Linked DNA regions of Bernardetia sp. MNP-M8. The protein of the gene in region 1 interacts with the protein of each later gene in a pairwise test. Links are inferred from orthologs where the notes say so. Each region holds a gene or a part of one and is shown in the gene's direction. Other genes may lie near its edges. The genes, in order: V9L04_RS19935 and V9L04_RS04200.

Region 1 (8,976 bases):
TAACATAGCTACCGAATTATCAATTGCTCTTAATTGCTCCTGACTCTGACGACTTGCAGAGGTTGCTTTTTCTCTAGCTTCTTCAGTTTCTTTAAGCAATCTCTTTAACCTAGCATCTTGCTTCATCTGACGTGTAATATTATGTCCGATGGCAATATATTTATAAATTTTCTTATTTTTATCTCGTACAGGAGCAATAGTTAGGTCAATCCAAGAGTGGCTTTTATCTGGGCGTTTAGTCTTGAATACTAAATGTCCTATTTCACCAAGTTGTACTTGCGCCCATACTCTCTCCCACGATTGCAAATGCTCTTGTTCATCTATTAATGTTGATAATTTCAGTCCATCTAAATCATCTTCATATCTACGAATTGCATCAGTAACACGCTCATTAGCAGAAATAATACGTCCCTTACTATCAAGTTGAATAAGTAAAGCAGAAAGATTTAGAGCTTCCAACTGTGCCGTGACTTCGTTTTTGATATACTCTGTTTCACGCATTTGCTTGGCAAGTTCTTCCTGCGTGCTAGTTAGTTCTTCTACATTCTGACGCATCTCTTCCTCTTGAGAAGCAATTTGCTCTGCATTTTCTTGAGATTCTTCTAATAAACGTTTGTTTTCTTCCTGTGAACGAAGGGCAATCATAGTGGCTGCAATACGACTAGAAATTTCTTCTAAAAAACTACGTTCATGTGGAGAGAGAGGACGCAAAAGGGCAATTTCCAAAACACCCACCAAATCTTCACGCAGTTGCAAAGGCAAAAGCATAAGACCCTGTGGGGGAGCTTCACCAATAGCTGATTTTATTTTAAAAAAATGAGGAGGAGGATTTTTGAGATAAATTGGATTTTGAGATTGGGCTACCTGTCCTACCAAACCATCTCCAATTAATATTTTTTGATTTAATTTTTCAACATCATCGTAGGCATAAGCTGCTGTTGCCTTTAAATAAGGTTCATGCTTATAAGAATCTTTGTGCAAAGAATAAAAAATACCTTGATGCGCTCCCAAATAAGAAACAACTTTATTGAGAACTTGCTGTGAGAGTATACTAAGTGATTCACTAGAAACCAAAATATCACTAATCTGTGCTACTCCATCACTTCGCCATTTATTTAATCTTTCATTTTCTACAAATGTAGTTAAGCTATTTCTCATATTTAAAAGAGCTTCTCCCATTACATCATTTTCAGCAGGTTGAAAGTCTGAATTAAGTTCGCCTTCTGCAATCTGATTTGCAAATTCTAAATTACCTGAAAAATTGAGTTGTTCGTTGAGATAAATCTTGTTTCGTGCATCTTGGTCAGTTTGTTTTTTAAGATAACCTGCAAAAAATACAGCTATGGCAAGTTCTGCACCACCTAAAAGAGAACCAAAAAAAGCAACTTGAGAATCTAAATTTTCTATGTTTAAAAAATAATTTTTAATTCCTTCTTGTCCAAAGGCACTATACAGCACAAAGCAAATAATATTATAAGCTCCAATTATGGAAGCATAAAAAACTAGAATACGCCAATTTTGATAAAATACTAAAACAGTTAGGGTAATAAAAAACACAAAATGAATATAGAAAGCTCCATGTAACTGTATCAAATATAAAACTCCCATAAGTGCCAAAACAGCCGTCAAGACATAACGAGAATCTTGAGGCATTACAAAACGTTTAATCAAATGATAGCTCAAAAAAGCTCCTGCACTAGGCAAAAACCAATATACTTGTACAAATTCATCGTAAAAAACAGCCAATACACCACTAAAGCCCATATAAATAAGTAAAAAACGTTCCATTACAGAATCAATATAATGGAAGGCTTCCTCTTCATAGGCTTCTAAGAGTGCATCATCTGGAACAAAATTTTCGACGTTGATATATTGCTTCATTTTATATTTTTACTATTTCTTTTTGTATGTGTAGTTTAATACACTGTTTCAAAAGTTTTACAATGTTTTTTGTGTGTTCAACTCCCCAGAGTTGAACGAAACGCTTCCTCAGAAGCGTGATTCAAGCAAATAAATCACGCTTCTGAGGAAGCGAAACATTCAGTTCTGAGGAAATGAATGCACAACAACATGCAATAAAGCTTTTGAAACAGTGTATTTAAGAACTTAATTTACAACTTCATTTTTTGAGTTCAAAATAAAATTTGATTTTATATCATAAATGTGAGCTTCTAAAATTAAAATACAAAAACAGCTCTAGCAAAATTTATCTTTTCACTAGAGCTGTTTTGATTTTTATCCTATAAAAATAAATTACTATTTTATTCTCCACTTCCGTTTGGTAAAACAGTTCCAAACAAGACTAAAGCTTCTGAAGAATTTGAAGCATTTGAGATAACAGTAATTACTTTTCTCTGTTGCCCTGCTTTATGAGCAGAGTTAAAACGAACAATTATTTTTCCTTCTTCATTGGGTGCAATAGGCTCTTTTGTCCATTCTGGAGCAGTACATCCACAAGTGGTTCGAATATCTTGCAGCATTAATGGATAATTTCCCGTATTTTTGAATGAAAAGACATATTCAACTATTTTACCTTCTTCAACTTCACCAAAATCATGTTCCCGATTTGCAAAAGTGAGTTGTGCTTGACGGTCGTCAGCTTTTTTGATAAAAGTAGTTGTTTCTTTCTTTGTTTCTGTATCTGTTTGTGCTTGAATAGATTGAACAGACAAAAAAGTAAAAATTCCTAAAAGCCATGCAAAAAATATTTTTTTCATAATTAGTTGAGTGTAATTTTATTCTTAATTAAAAGATTTATATTTAAAACCTTATATTCTTAAACTTTGTTTCTAATTTTAAAATTAATAAGAATAAGTCAATTATTTTGCCATAAAAATAAATTTAACATTTATAGTTATAGCTAATATACGCTTCTTATTTTATCTATCATTTTAACTATTCTATTAAAAGCTATGAAACCTATTTCTAAATTGATTTCTCGTTACTTACTTTTTTCTATCTCTTTACTTACTACTTCTTTTTTATTTACATCTTGCGAGCTAAATGACGAACGAGTAGGAGGCTTTCCACCAGAAGGACAAATTTGGGTAGAAGTTGAAAATCAAGACTATACCTTTTCAGATCCTAGTGGAACAATTCCTTCTCTTTTAAATACATATTCTGAGGTAGCAGGGTCTCTTTCTATTTATCGCTCTACTACTTCTAATTCAACTGTTATTAGTAATTTTCGTGTCCTTCTTACTCGTTTTGATTTTGATAATACTACTCCTAGAAAACTAGACAAAGAAAATGTACGTCTTGAGTTTTCTCAAGGTAATATAACCTACATAGGTGCTGCTGATAAAGGGGATGTTCAATTTGAAATTTTGAGTATAGAAAATGATGTAATGAAGGCTAATTTTAGTGGAACACTAGAACATAGAGAAAACCCAAATCAACAAATAAGAATAAGAAATGGAGCTTTACATATAAAAGTCAGGAGAGAATAAGCAGTCAAAACTCAAAAAAGACCTTAAAACAATCCTATTTTTTAGTTAAAAAACTAATAAAAAAACTGTACTTTACTAAAAATCAATACTTTATATCTTTAAAAAAGAAATAGTGTATTGATTTTTTTGTTTAGAATCAAATAATATTTTGTAGATTTGTGCTTTCTGAAAATAAGCTGAAATATTAATCAAAAATTAATCTTTTCATTTATGTTAGAAAAAATTAGTAAGGTCTAGAACACCTACTTCCACACTCACTAACATTATATTTTTTACTAAAATCCAATTATATGGACTTTAAACGTAATTCGCTATCCTTTCTTTGTGCTTCACTAATTTTTACTTGTGCTGCTTTTACAGTTTCTCCTTCAGAAATTACTAAGCCTAACTCTAAATCAACAAATAAAAATAATAAAACGAAAAAGGCAAAAAAACGTTCTCATAGTCTTATTGTTGCCTCTACCTCTTCAAATTCCAATTCTCATAACTCAGTCTCTTCTTTCAATTGTTTTCAAACTCCTTTAGATTTATTACCCACTTTTCATTTGGTAAATAAAGACACTATTCTTGCAGAAAGTACGACTGTAGAAACCATTTCTAATGATTTAGAAACTCAGCAAGATGAGCAAGAAGATCAAAACGACATTTTTGCTTTACTTGACGAAGAAGCAAATCAAAAAACAAACGAAAACAATCTTGAGTTAGATGTAGAAGAGGCTAACTTTTTTGACTTTTCTAGTCCTAACAATATTGCTGTTAGCCCACAGTTGTTAGAAAAAGTAGTTATTAGAGATAATTTTGTAACTTCATTAGTTGATATTGCTGTGGCACAAGAAGGTGTTCCGTATGTACATGGAGGAAAATCACCCAAAGGTTTTGATTGTTCAGGATTTGTATCTTATGTGTATAGTCAATTCAAAATCAATCTTCCAGCTTCTTCTAGCTCGTATGACCATGTAGGTAAAAAAATAAAATTAGAAGATGCTCAAGTAGGTGATATAGTTTGTTTTACAGGAAGAAATTCTCGTTCTGGACGTACAGGACATGTTGGAATTATTGTTGAAAAGAATCCAAATGAACCTATAAAATTCATTCATGCAGCATCAGGAAGCAGAAGACAAATTACATATAGTACAATGGAAAGTAGTTATTACAAACCTCGTTTTCGTTCTGTGCGTAGAATTTCTGCTCCAGTTTTGGAAGAGATTTTAGAAAATGAAACTATTGAAAGTGCTGAATAAGAAATTTTGATTTATTTGTTAGAGTATTTTTGTAGGTTACAAGTAATTCAATAAATGTTATCACGGTTAATTATTCATGTGTGTTCAGCTTCGCTGAACTACGTCGTTATCAGAACTGAACAAAAACGCTTCCTCAGAAGGGTGATTAAAGCACAAAGTAACGCTAATACACAAAAACACCTTATATAAAAATAACCGTGATAATGTTTAATGTAAATGCTTTTTCATTAATAACTAATCACTAAAAATTAATCACTATTTATGACTATTAATCAAATTCAAGACGAAATTATAGAAGAATTTGCACTTTTTGACAATAAAAACGACCAATACGGTTATATTATAGAATTAGGAAAAAAATTAGACAAATTACCTGAAAGTGAATATAAAGACGAAAATTTAATTAAAGGGTGTCAGTCAAAAGTATGGCTTACTGCCGAAAAGTCAGAAGAACAATCAGAACTACAAATAAAATACATTGCTGATAGCGATTCGACACTTGTCAAAGGTTTGGTAAGCCTTTTGATGCGTGTATTATCAAAACAACCAGCAAAGGAAATCGTTTCATCAGACCTTTATTTTATTGACAAAATTGGATTAGGTCAGCTTTTATCTATGAACCGTTCGAACGGACTAGCTTCTATGGTAAAACAAATGAAAATTTATGCGCTCGCTTTCCAAGCAGTTTAAATAAAAATTACGAATTATGAATTATGAAATGGATATTTAATTATAACAGAATCCATTTATAAGAAATAATTTTCCATAGATTTAATAAAAAATGCAAAATACAGAAAATACTACACCAACCGTATCAACAAGAGATAGAGTTATCAATGCTATTCAAAGCATCTATGACCCAGAAATACCTGTGGATATTTATGAGTTAGGTTTGATTTATGAAATTAATACTGTTGAGCTTGTTCCAAATAATGCAAGTGTTCATATTTTAATGACACTGACTTCGCCAAATTGTCCATCAGCAGAACAAATTCCTGCTGAAGTAGAAGAAAAAGTAAAAGCCGTAGTAGGAGTAAAAGAAGTAAATGTAGAACTTACTTTTGACCCTCCTTATGAAGCTGAGATGATGTCAGAAGCAGCTCGTTTGCAGCTTGGTTTTATGTAAGTGAGTTGTGTGTGTCGCTTCGTTAAAACACAAAAAAAGACAAACGTCTTGGCAACCACTTTAAATTTCAATTTCACAATTTTCAATTAATATATTATGTATCCAGAACATTTGACTACGCCTATGAAAGGCGAGCTCGTAAATATAGGTTTTAAAGATTTAACAACTCCAGAAGCAGTAACAACAACACTTTCAGAAGACGGAACTACACTTATGGTTATCAATTCTGTTTGTGGTTGTGCAGCAGGTGCAGCTCGCCCTGGTGTTCGTATGGCTTTAGAGAAAACTAATAAAAAACCAACTCAGTTGGCAACTGTTTTTGCAGGTGTTGATAAAGAAGCTGTTGATAAAGTACGTGAGCTTGCTCTTCCTTATCCTCCATCTTCTCCTTCAATTGCACTTTTCAAAAATGGTGAAGTAATCCATTTTGTAGAGCGCCATCACATTGAAGGACGTTCGGCAGAAGCAATTTCTGAGCATTTGAAAGCTGTTTTTGAAGAACTTTGCTAAGTCAGTTACCAGTTAATTACTGAATACAATTTCATGACTCATCCTGAAATAGTGTTACAGTTTTTTAGATAAATTATATATAAGGAGGCTGTCCGAAAAGGTCAGTCTCTTTTTTATGCAGCTATTTTGAGTATTTCTTTTTCTTGGTTGATTTTTTTGATGCTGCAAACAATTTTTTCCTTTGAGGAGTTTTTTGATGATAAAAAATGCCACAAAAAGACGATTTTTTAGAATTGACATTATTTTTTAGCTTATTGGTAGTTTTTGCCACCATTTTTCTAAAATTATGCCCAAGAGCCATCAGTAGAAACTCCATTTCTACTTTTTCTAATCCCTTAAAAGTAAATCGATTAAATTTATGGTTGTATTTGAGTTGCCCAAAAACAGCCTCTACTTCTATAGGACGTTTGCTGCGCTGTTCTAGTCCTTTTTCACTCATTAATAAATTTCTAGCTTTTTCTTTCAGTTGGTTTAAACGATGATTCACTTGTATTATTCTATTGCCTTCAGCTTTATGACATAAATTACGAAGAGGACAATTTTGACACCTTTTTACTTGATAATAAAACACTTGTAATTCATATCCATTCCTTGAAGTACGTTTTCCACTCCTTATTTTCTCCATTCTTTGTCCCATCGGACATACATAAAAATCTAATTCTTTGTTGTAAAATAAATTCTGAACTAGGATAAACGCACGAAACTTTTTATACTGTTTTCAGTGTGTTTAAACGCACTTTAATTATCAGAGCAGATTCAATCTGCAAAGCTAAAAACTAGCTTGATTTGCTTTAAACGAGTACAATTTTTTTTCGTGCGTTTACCCTAATTAATTATTAATCAATAAATAAGTAAGCAAATCATTTATAGGTTAGCAAAATCTGTCTCACACCTCAAAGAAGTTTTGAAAGTTTAAATTTTCAGTTTTTAAATCTTTTTTAGATAGGATTTATTTTGACCATTTATTTTTTTATTCAAAACAAGTAGAATTAATGAATGGTTATACTTTCTTAGAGCAGGCAACTTGATTTACTATATTTTGGAGGATTAAACTACAAATTGCTTAAGAAGGCTAAAAAAATAAATTTGCATTTTTAGCTATCTATAAAAATAGGAATAAAACCCTGTTTATTAATTTTACTTTTTTACTTAAAAAGTGTATATTATGAAGTTATATTGATTTTTAAAATCCTAAAGAAATACTAAGATGGAAATATTTTGTGTAGTAATGGCAATAATAATTGCCCTTTTAGAAGTAGCTATGTTTTATGTAGCTTATAAGTTTTTAGATAAGAAATTTTTATGTGTTATTAGTTCAACTGTTTTGATAGGTTTTGGCATTGCACTTTTTACAAAAAGTATTCTAATGCTCAGTTATACTATTGGAACTTACTTTTTTATAAGTTTTTTAGTAACTCTTTATGGTTGGCGTTCTCTCAAAGGCGAAACAAAATTGATGACAGTGGTCTTACATATTATTATGATAATTTCTTCTTTGACTTGTCTTTATTTTGAATTGTATACAGCCACAGTTTCACTTTACTTTTTGAATATTCTGATTTCTATATTTTTATTTAGAAAAGATATTTTTAGGTAAAAATTTAATTACTTAAATCAAACCATTCTTAATTTTGTTGGTATTCTTAACTACCAACAAATTTATTTATTATCAAAATCAAAAAAACAACAATGGCATTTTTAAGAGTAGAGCATATTGGTATTGCTATCAAAAGTCTAGAAAAATCAAATGAGCTTTTTGAAAAACTATTTGGAAAAGAACATTATAAAGTAGAAAAAGTAGAACGAGAAGGTGTAAGTACATCATTTTTTCAGTTGGGAGAAACTAAAATCGAACTTTTAGAAGCTACTACACAAGAAAGTGCCATCTCAAAATTTATAGAAAAAAAAGGAGAAGGAATTCATCATATTGCTTATGAAGTAGATGATATTTATGCTGAAATGAAACGTTTAGAAAGTGAAGGATTTACACTCTTGAGTCAAGAACCAAAAACAGGTGCAGACAACAAACTAATTTGTTTTTTACATCCAAAATCTACAAATGGTGTTTTGGTAGAACTTTGTCAAGAACGAAAAAGTTAGAATAAAATTAATATTTTTGTAGGCTATCTATAAAAACAGGGTTTTAACCCTGTTTATTAATGCGTGAATTTTTCTAAACGAAGTCAAAATTTTGTCATTACAAAACAAATTTGTAACTTTAATTAGAAGTTTCTGTAAAAGAAAATCTAAAACAATCTATCCTAAAATAAAATAGTATTCTCTTGCTCATGATAAACTCTGAGATAAACTCTGATTCTGTTCTTTCTCCTAACGAACGGGTGATTGCTGCCATTTTAGCTGTTATCATTCATATTTTTTTGGCAATTATTCTGTTTGTAAAACCTGTTTGGGAGCGTCCTATTCCTGCTCCTGAGCCTGCTGGTATTACGATGGTTAGTTTTGGAAATGTAGCGACACCTACCGAAACACCTGCACCTTCTCAAACTGAATTTACGCCTTCTATTACAGAAACAGAAAATTCTGAAAACGAAACAGAACAAGTAGAACAAACCCAAGAAGTACAAGATATTACACCTCAAAATGAAACTCAAACGCCAGATATTCAGACTACTAAAAATGACAATACAGT
Region 2 (9,063 bases), 3.9 Mb from region 1 along the record:
TTATTAACATTGATTACAGGAATAGCTTCTAAATCATACTTTTGCATAATATTCGCTACTTCTTCCTCATCTTGATAAGAATAAACTGAGATAATATCAGGCTCATAAATGTCAGCCACTTTAGTATTGCTACGATTCAAAACTAATTTTTTTATTCCTACTCTTCCTAAAAGAACATTATTATCATCAATTACATAAATTGAATAAATTTTTTCTACATTCTCAGATTGTCTTCGTATTTCTTCTACACACTGCACCACTGTCCAATTTATATTGGCTGTAACCAATTCTTTTGCCATTAAACCACCTGCACAGTCTTCATCATAATGCAATAAATCCATTACATCTTGAGGCTCTTCCACATAAGCAATGACTTCTTCCCTCATCTTGATAGGAAGTTCATTCAAAATATCTGCTGCATCATCAGAATCAGCATAATCCAAAATTTCTGCTACCTCTGAAGGCTCATAAGTTTGCAAAAAATCTGAACGAATATCTGTATCTAAATCACTAATAATATCAGCACGCACTTGTTCAGGAAGCAGACTCAAAATATAATGACATTCGTCTGTCTCTAGTTCGTCTAAGATAGTTGAGATATCAGCCGAATGAAGAATGTTAGTTTGAGATATTATAAAATCTGCATTTTGAGTTTGTGCAGCCTCTGAAAATTGATCTAGATATTCTTGGGTAAGTGTAAAATTCAAGCAGTAGATAATTTAGAGTGGAAAATATTTTCTTCAAAGTTAGAATTACTTATTACAACTCACAACAAGAAGCAAGGTTTTTTAAAATTTCACTTTATCAGATACAAACTTAACCCTAACAAATAGACAAATTTACCAAACCTCTTCATTCTCTTCTTGCATTCCTTCTCTATATTTATTAAAAATATTTGATTTGGATACAAAACCTAAATACTTTCCATTTTTGATAACAGGTAGATTCCACGCCTGACTACTTTCAAATTTTTTCATAACAGTATCCATTGTTTCTCCATATTCTACAATTTCGGAAGGACGTTGCATCAAATCACGTAAAGCAATAATTTCATATTTTTCAGCTTCAAACATCAGTTTTCTAACATCATTGAGCATTATCATTCCGACAAACTCTTTTTCTTCATTTAAAACAGGAAATAAATTACGATGGCTAAGTTTGATTACATTTACAAGGTCTTTTAATGTTCCTTTTTCGGGAAGAGTTTTAAAATCTTTCTCTATCAATTTATTGATTTTGAGCTTACTAAGCACTTTTTTATCTTGGTCACCTTTAATAATATCTCCTTGAGCAACCAACTCACGAATATAAGGAGAGTAAGGTTCAAAATAGGTAACTGTAATATAAGTAATAGCAGATGTAAGCATTAAAGGCACAAATAATTCGTAGCCACCAGTAAGTTCTGCAATCAAAAATATAGCTGCTAAAGGCGCATATTGAACACCACAAATAGCAGCACACATTCCAAAAAGAATAAAATTACTTTCTGATAAACTTTCCCAACCTAAAATATTAATTACTCTTGCAAAGGTAAAACCCAAAACACCTCCCAAAAATAAAGAAGGGGCAAACGTTCCTCCACTTCCTCCTGCTGCAATCGTGATAGCAGAAGCTACACATTTAAACAACAACATAACTAAAACATAGCCTAAAAACAGAGCTTGAGGGGGCAATTCTTTAAAGATAATACTATTAGCAAAAATTACTATTTCACTTCCACTCAAAAGTGATTTCAAGAGCATTGTTCCTTCTCCATAAACAGGAGGAAAAACAACAATCAAGGTAGACAAAAATAAACCTCCAATAAGAGCTTTTAAATAAGGATTAGGTATTTTATTAGCTAATTTGTTTATTCTTTTGACTACTTCCATAAAATAAAGCGACAAAAACCCACACAGAATTCCCAAAACAATACAATATGGAACATCAATGGTTTGAAAAGCATCTTTTAGTCGAAATGTAAAAAGAGCATCATCTCCACCCAAAACCAAAGCTGTAAGTTTCGCAGCCACAGAAGCCAGTAAGATAGGAACAATATTGGCAATACTGACATCAAATAAAATTACTTCGGCAGCGAAAATAACTCCTCCAATAGGTGCATCAAAAATAGCTGCAATCGTACCTGCAACGCCACAAGCAATCAATAAAATTCGTTTTTTCTTGGCAAAAAGCATTGCTGTAGAAACATTTGAGCCAATAGCACCACCTGACATAACAATAGGAGCTTCCAAACCAGCCGAACCACCAAAACCTACCGTGAAAATTGCTCCTAACATACGAGAATAAATATTACTGAAATCTATTTTTCCATCTTTCTTTGAAATAGAATAAAGAATATCAGTAAAACCGTGTCCAAAATCTGTTTTAAAAACTACATTTGATAGAAAAGCTGTTATAAGTAATCCAATAGTAGGATAAATAAGCAAACCATAATTATAGCTTTCAGAAAACTGACTTGAAGAAGCCAAATAATGTTCTACCCATAGCACAGTTGTACGTAAAAACATGGCTGCCATACCAGCTAAGACTCCTATAAGAATACTGACAACTAGCAAAAAATTTTTATCAGATAAATATTCACTTTTCCAAATCAAAAAACGAATAATGTTTCCGTTTAATTTTTTGGAATAACGAAGAAATAAGTTATGTAATTTGTCAGAATAAGTTGAAAAAAAATTAGGCAAAATTAGCGTAGGTTTCTAAGGTAGCTGTCTGGTTTTGAGAAAGAAACAAATTTATTAATATAGTTTTAATAAATTATTTAGTCTAGCAAAAATAAGCGAAATATACTATACTTGTATTGAATTACAAATTAAAAATTATAAAAATACCAATAACTTTACATTATGAAACACATCTACGACACACACAGATATTCTTATCTTATTTTTTCTCTATTTATTGCCTCCATTTTATTTTTATCATCCTGTGGAATGAGCAAAGAAGAAAAAGTAAATGATGCTTTTTTGAAAGATAGTTTACAATATGAACAAACAAAGCTACTAAAACAATCAAATACAGAAGTTTTGGAGATTGATACAGCAATGAACAATCCGAATTCGAAAGACCCTGCAATTCCTGTTTTTGATGATGAAGATTAATTTTTAAATGAATCAAAATGAAAAAAAATATAGCTCTTTTCTTCTTTTTATTTTCTACAAATTTTGCTTTTGCTCAAAACTGTGATGAAATCTACTTGTTGGTAGATAGCACAGCTTATTATGCACAAGCTGAGAATAAAGCAAAATCAATGTTTGACTTTTTGGACGAAGAAATCATACCTGTTTTCAAAAATTGTATAGATAAAGAAAAACGTTATCCAAGTCGTTTATTTATAACTCTTATAATTGATAAACAAGGAAATGTAAGAGAAATAAAAAACTTAGTCATCAATTTAGAAGAAAATTGTAAACAGAAACTTTCCGAATCTCTATTAAAAACCAAATGGAATCCTGCTATTTTTCAAGGACAAAAAGTGTGTAGCGAATTACATATTCCTTTTAGTTGTTTGCGATGGGAATAATTTTTATCTAAAACAAAACCCTTATTTACTTTCTTAGTTCAATATCAGACTAGCTTGTTTAAAATCAATCTAAATTGGCTATATTTGTATTACAGTATCACAGACTTCCTAATCTGTGCAGAAAATGAAACTCAACAGACAAGATGTCTGTTTTACATAGAAAACCAGACTATTATGCTTACTGCAACAAAATTCGACATAAATAAAATTAGAGAAGAATTCCCAATTCTCAATCAAGATATACAAGGCAAAGCATTAATTTATTTTGACAATGCAGCCACAACACAAAAGCCAAAGTCAGTGATTGATGCACTTTCAAATTATTATTTAAAGATAAATTCGAATGTTCATAGAGGAGCGCACACACTCGCAGAACGTGCCACAGAAGCCTTTGAGCAAACAAGGAAATCAGCACAACAATTCGTAAATGCTCCTTCTGAAGAGCAGGTCATTTTTACTCGTGGAACAACTGAAAGTATCAATTTGGTTGCTCAATCGTATGGCAGAACATTTTTGAAAGAAGGTGATGAAATTATTATTTCTAGCTTAGAACATCATTCTAATATTGTTCCTTGGCAAATTGTAGCTTCTCAAACAGGCGCAAAAATAAAAGTGATTCCTGTTTTTGATAATGGAGAATTGGATATGGAAGCCTATCAAAACTTACTTTCTGAAAAGACTAAAATTGTTGCAGTTGTTCACGTTTCGAATGCACTTGGAACAATCAATCCAGTAAAAGAAATTATCCAAAAGGCGCATGAAGTAGGTGCAAAAGTAGTCATTGACGGCGCACAGGCAAGTCCACATTTAGAAATTGATGTACAAGATTTGGATGTAGATTTTTATGCGCTTTCAGGTCATAAAGTCTATGCACCAACAGGAATTGGTCTTTTATATGGAAAAAGAGAACTTTTAGACGCAATGCCTCCGTATATGGGAGGAGGAGAAATGATAAAAGATGTTTCTTTTGATGTTTCTACATATAACGTACTGCCTTACAAATTTGAAGCAGGAACGCCAAATATTGCTGATACAGTTGCTTTGCGTTTGGCTTTTGAATTCGTAAATAATCTTACCAAAAGTGATATTATTGCTCACGAACAAATGCTTTTGGATTATGGAACAAAACAACTTTCTGCTATAAAAGGTCTAAAAATAATTGGAACAGCTAAAGAAAAAGCGAGTGTAATTTCTTTTGTTGTCGATGGTGTTCATCATTACGATATGGGTTTGATGCTTGATGCAAATGGAATTGCAATCCGAACAGGTCATCATTGTACTCAACCTCTTATGAAAAGATTGAGTTTAGAGGGAACAGCTCGTGCTTCTTTTGCACTCTACAATACTAAAGAAGAAATTGATATCTTTGCAGAAACACTTGAAATGGTTATTGAAAGACTTCGTTAAAAGTAGTAATCAGTTAAAGATGAATTAAAGAGAATAATTTTTTCAAGCGATTATTCTCTTTTTTATATTCGAAATAAAAAACACAAATGGTCATTACAAAATCATTCAACTATGAGGAAGTTTTAGGAATTAAATTTGGCTATCAAATTCTTGGGCTGCCTACTTTATTTACACATATTTATTTTGTAGATGGATTATTGATAGATACAGGACAAAGCAATGCAAAAGAAAAAATACTAGCAGAAACTAAAAAGCTAGACATAAAGCAAATATTTATTACGCATCATCATGAAGACCATACTGGAAATATTACAGGGCTGCAAAAACAGCATAATTGTAAAGTATTTGCTTCAAATTTATGTTGTCAGATGATGAAAAACCCTCCTAAAATTAGCCTTGCGCAAAAAATAACATGGGGAAATCGTCCTTCTCAAAATCACTTGAGTCCAATAGCTGAAAGTATAGAAACTGATAATTTGTCGTTCCAACTAATTCCTATAGCTGGACATGCTTCTGATATGGTTGCTTTGTATGAGCCTTCGAAAAAATGGTTATTTTCAGCAGATTTATATATTAATTCCTATATTGATTACTTTTTGGAGAATGAAAGTATTTTAGAGCAAATAAATTCTATAAAAAGAATTTTAGAGCTAGATTTTGAAGTAATGTTTTGTGGACATAAACCACAACTAACAAATCCAAAAGAGAAACTAAACAAAAAACTGAATTTCTTAGAATCATCTTTTAATGATGTTTCTACTCTTTATGAAAAAGGTTATTCAGCTAATCAGATATTTAAAAAATTAAACTTAAAAGAAAATTGGTTTGTCAGAATACTCTCTAATGGAAATTTATCTAAACTAAATATGATAAAATCAATAGTTAGAGATTTAGAAAATCAAAAAGCCAATTCCGATTACTTATATGAACGAAAATAAAAAACCAACTTTAGAAATCTGTCTTACTCCTGATGCAGTTTCTTTTATAGATTTGACAGGAAAAATTGCTGTTATAGTAGATATTTTTAGAGCAACTTCATGTATGGTGGCAGGTTTGGCAAGTGGTGTAACTCATGTTGTTCCTGTAGCAAGTGTTGAGGATGCGCTAAGTTATAAATCAGAGGGGTACGTAACAGCAGGAGAAAGAAATGGAGAAAAAGTAGAAGGTTTTGATATTGGAAATTCTCCTTTCGAACACATGGAACAAGAATTTAAAAAAATCGTCATGACAACCACAAACGGAACACAAGCCATTGAAGCCGTAAAAAATACAGCCGAGCAGGTGGTCATTGCAGCTTTTTTGAATTTGAAAGCTATTACTTCTTATCTTAAATCTCAAAATAAAGATGTCGTAATTGTGTGTGCAGGTTGGAAAGGTCGTTTCAATGCCGAAGATTCTCTTTTTGCAGGTGCATTGGCTCTAAAACTGAAAGGTAATTTTTGGTGGGAAGGTGATGAAATTCTTTTTTCTACTCATTCTTATAGTTCTGTCAAAAATAATTTATCCAAAATACTGAAACACTCTTCTCATTATAAGCGACTTAAAGAACATGGAGTAGAAAATGACATGGATTTTTGTTTAGAAATTGATAAATTTAAAAATGTTCCTATCTTAAAAGGAAATATTTTAGAGAATTTAGCAAAATAAATGTAAAATATATTTCAGTATATTTCAAATCCTAATTATCACTTGAACAGGGTTTTAACTCTGTTTTTGCTTATTATTATGCGTTATTTTTTAGAAGTGGCTTACGAAGGCACGAATTATCATGGTTGGCAATCACAAAACAACACGCCAAAAACCATTCAGGCTATTGTTGAAGACGGTCTATCAAAAATTTTGAGAACACCAACTCCTATTGTCGGAAGTGGCAGAACAGATACAGGTGTTCATTGCAAAAAACAATTTGCTCATTTTGATACAGAGAATGAAATTAATGTAGTTGATTTGAAGTATAGAATGAATAGTTTTTTACCTCCTCAAATCGCTATTTTGAAAGTTCTTCCAGTTACTCAAACGGCACACGCTCGTTTTGATGCTTTTTTGAGAACTTATCATTATCATGTAATTCTTGAAAAAAGTCCGTTTTTGATAAATCATGCTCATTTTCACAGAAAAGGACTAAATGATACCAGTTTTGAGAAAATGAATCAAGCAGCCGAATATTTATTAAAACACACTAATTTTGAATCATTCAGTAAAGTAAAGACACAAGTAAATAACTTTGAGTGCGATATTAGTAAAGCTATTTGGACAAAAGAAGGCGAAAATAATAATGGGCAATCAGATTATTGGCGTTTTACCATTTCAGCAAATCGTTTTTTGAGAGGAATGGTTCGTGCTGTTGTGGGTTCGCTTTTTTTGGTGGGAGAAGGAAAAATAGAAATTAATGATTTTGAAAAAATTATTTTAGATAAAAATAGAAAGTCAGCAGGTGTTTCTGTTCCTTCGCAAGGACTTTTTTTGGTAGATGTAAAATATCCTAGAGAGATTTTTTTATAAAACTACTCTATTCTTGTCCATCTAGCTGTATGGTCGTATTTGCTTTCTACCATTTCTTCTATTCTAATAGAGTTAGAGTCTATGGCGTGTATTTTAAAGTTTCTATCTTTCAGCTTTTTACTATCATACTTTATTGTCAGAGTAGAATCTTCTGAATTTATTTGCCAAAAGCCATATTTTCCAGCATACATTTTTTTAAGTTCGCTTTTTCTTCTCCAATATGTTTTGTCTGCCGAGAAGAGCATGTAGTTTCTATATATTCGGTTGCTCCCAAAACCAGAAATAGAAGACCACCATCTTCCAACAATTTGTTGCTCTAATGGATTAAGGTTTTCTATTCCAACTCTATGTTCAGCAAGACGCTTTTCTTCAGTTATTTCGAAGTGAGACGCAATAAAATATACACTCACAAAAAGAACCACGACAATCAAATAATAATATTTTCCCATAAACGAATATAAAAATAAATTAGCATTTTTAATCTTCCAACGTTTGTAAATCTTTCCAAATGCGTTGAATTACATTGTCTTCCTTTGGATTATAGACCCAGTTGTGGTCAAAAACTTCTAAAATTTCAGCATTTGCATTTTGAGCAATCGCTAAACTATGAAAACGAGTATCTTTTTGGCGTTCGGTTTCCATTCGCTTTATAAAATCTTCTCTAAGCGAATACATTACAAAATCAGAAACCATCAAAACATCAGCATCTTTAAAATCGTTTTCTTTTAAAAGTGTCAAAGTTTCGGAAAGCGCAGGAGTTGCATCTGTTCCACCATCAAAAGACATAGAAAGAAAATCTACGATTCTGTCCAACGATTCGGCAATATCATCTAAGCGAATTTTCTTTATTCCTACCGAAAAAGAAATCAAATACGCTTTACGGCTTTCCTTTGCAGCCATTTTCATAATAGCAAAACAAAGCGTCTTGGCAATCTGTGAAGGCGTTCCTTGCATTGAACCACTTGTGTCAATACAGACGATAAATGCACCTTTTTCTTTCTTTTTTTGATGTTGGTGCGAAAAAGTTTCTTCTTCCGAATTAAAAATAGTCTTTGTTCCCTCATACTGAAAAGATAATAATTGACTATCGGCATATTTTTTCAAAAACATCCATTCTGTTTTTGGATTTCCTAATAATGCAATTTCGGAAGGCAAAACGGTATTCAAATCATTGCTCATTCTAGTTCCGTTTATTTCAGAACGCAAATGTGGGTCTTTTACTTTTGATTGATAAACGACAACTTCTTTGTATTCTTCTTCTTCGGTTTCGATTTGTGCCTCTCGCATTTTTCCTAGTAAATCTACCAGTTCTTGAATAGCTGTTTCATTTTCTAAAATAGAGGCATACTTTTCTAGTGCTTCAAAACCTGTTTTTTTCCAAAGAGCTTGAGACAAATCCCAATAACGCCCTACTTCCATTGCAAAAGGAGAAATTAGTTTACCTAATTTTTCCAAATCATCAGCTTTTTGATAGAGTTTTTGAGAAAAATCTTCACTTGCTTCTTCCAAATATTGCGCTTGAAATTCTAGCCATTTTGAAGTGAGTAAAGCATCCCATTGAGCCAAAAGGTCAGCAATTAAAATATCTAAAGGAATCTTTTTCTCTGCTTGTGGGTCATATTCTTTTGATA

The links.
Region 2: the proteins of V9L04_RS19935 (region 1) and V9L04_RS04200 interact in binary tests that used the Escherichia coli proteins (3 or more experiments, as listed by UniProt). The link is inferred for Bernardetia sp. MNP-M8 from one-to-one orthologs.

Annotation. Positions count from the first base shown.
Region 1 is NZ_CP147012.1:4,929,782-4,938,757, forward strand. The notes cover bases 3,899-6,665. They hold V9L04_RS19935 (SufE family protein), read left to right. Parts: upstream 3,899-4,951; coding sequence 4,952-5,380; downstream 5,381-6,665. Other genes in these bases: V9L04_RS19930 (C40 family peptidase), read left to right, coding at 3,899-4,690; V9L04_RS19940 (iron-sulfur cluster assembly protein), read left to right, coding at 5,472-5,816; V9L04_RS19945 (BrxA/BrxB family bacilliredoxin), read left to right, coding at 5,913-6,326; V9L04_RS19950 (transposase), read right to left, coding at 6,448-6,665. In the rest of the region: V9L04_RS19915 (PAS domain S-box protein), read right to left, coding at 1-1,881; V9L04_RS19920 (DUF1573 domain-containing protein), read right to left, coding at 2,262-2,717; V9L04_RS19925 (hypothetical protein), read left to right, coding at 2,913-3,449; more of V9L04_RS19930, read left to right, coding at 3,740-3,898; more of V9L04_RS19950, read right to left, coding at 6,666-6,951; V9L04_RS19955 (hypothetical protein), read left to right, coding at 7,555-7,923; mce (methylmalonyl-CoA epimerase), read left to right, coding at 8,016-8,426; V9L04_RS19965 (hypothetical protein), read left to right, coding at 8,615-8,976. UniProt on the Escherichia coli protein: Participates in cysteine desulfuration mediated by SufS. Cysteine desulfuration mobilizes sulfur from L-cysteine to yield L-alanine and constitutes an essential step in sulfur metabolism for biosynthesis of a variety of sulfur-containing biomolecules.
Region 2 is NZ_CP147012.1:998,172-1,007,234, forward strand. What follows is about bases 2,960-5,813. They hold V9L04_RS04200 (cysteine desulfurase), read left to right. Parts: upstream 2,960-3,697; coding sequence 3,698-4,930; downstream 4,931-5,813. Other genes in these bases: V9L04_RS04190 (hypothetical protein), read left to right, coding at 2,960-3,101; V9L04_RS04195 (hypothetical protein), read left to right, coding at 3,119-3,523; V9L04_RS04205 (MBL fold metallo-hydrolase), read left to right, coding at 5,017-5,813. Outside these bases: mgtE (magnesium transporter), read right to left, coding at 1-707; V9L04_RS04185 (chloride channel protein), read right to left, coding at 840-2,684; more of V9L04_RS04190, read left to right, coding at 2,847-2,959; more of V9L04_RS04205, read left to right, coding at 5,814-5,868; V9L04_RS04210 (2-phosphosulfolactate phosphatase), read left to right, coding at 5,855-6,577; tRNA pseudouridine(38-40) synthase TruA, read left to right, coding at 6,656-7,432; V9L04_RS04220 (hypothetical protein), read right to left, coding at 7,435-7,881; V9L04_RS04225 (VWA domain-containing protein), read right to left, coding at 7,910-9,063. UniProt on the Escherichia coli protein: Cysteine desulfurases mobilize the sulfur from L-cysteine to yield L-alanine, an essential step in sulfur metabolism for biosynthesis of a variety of sulfur-containing biomolecules.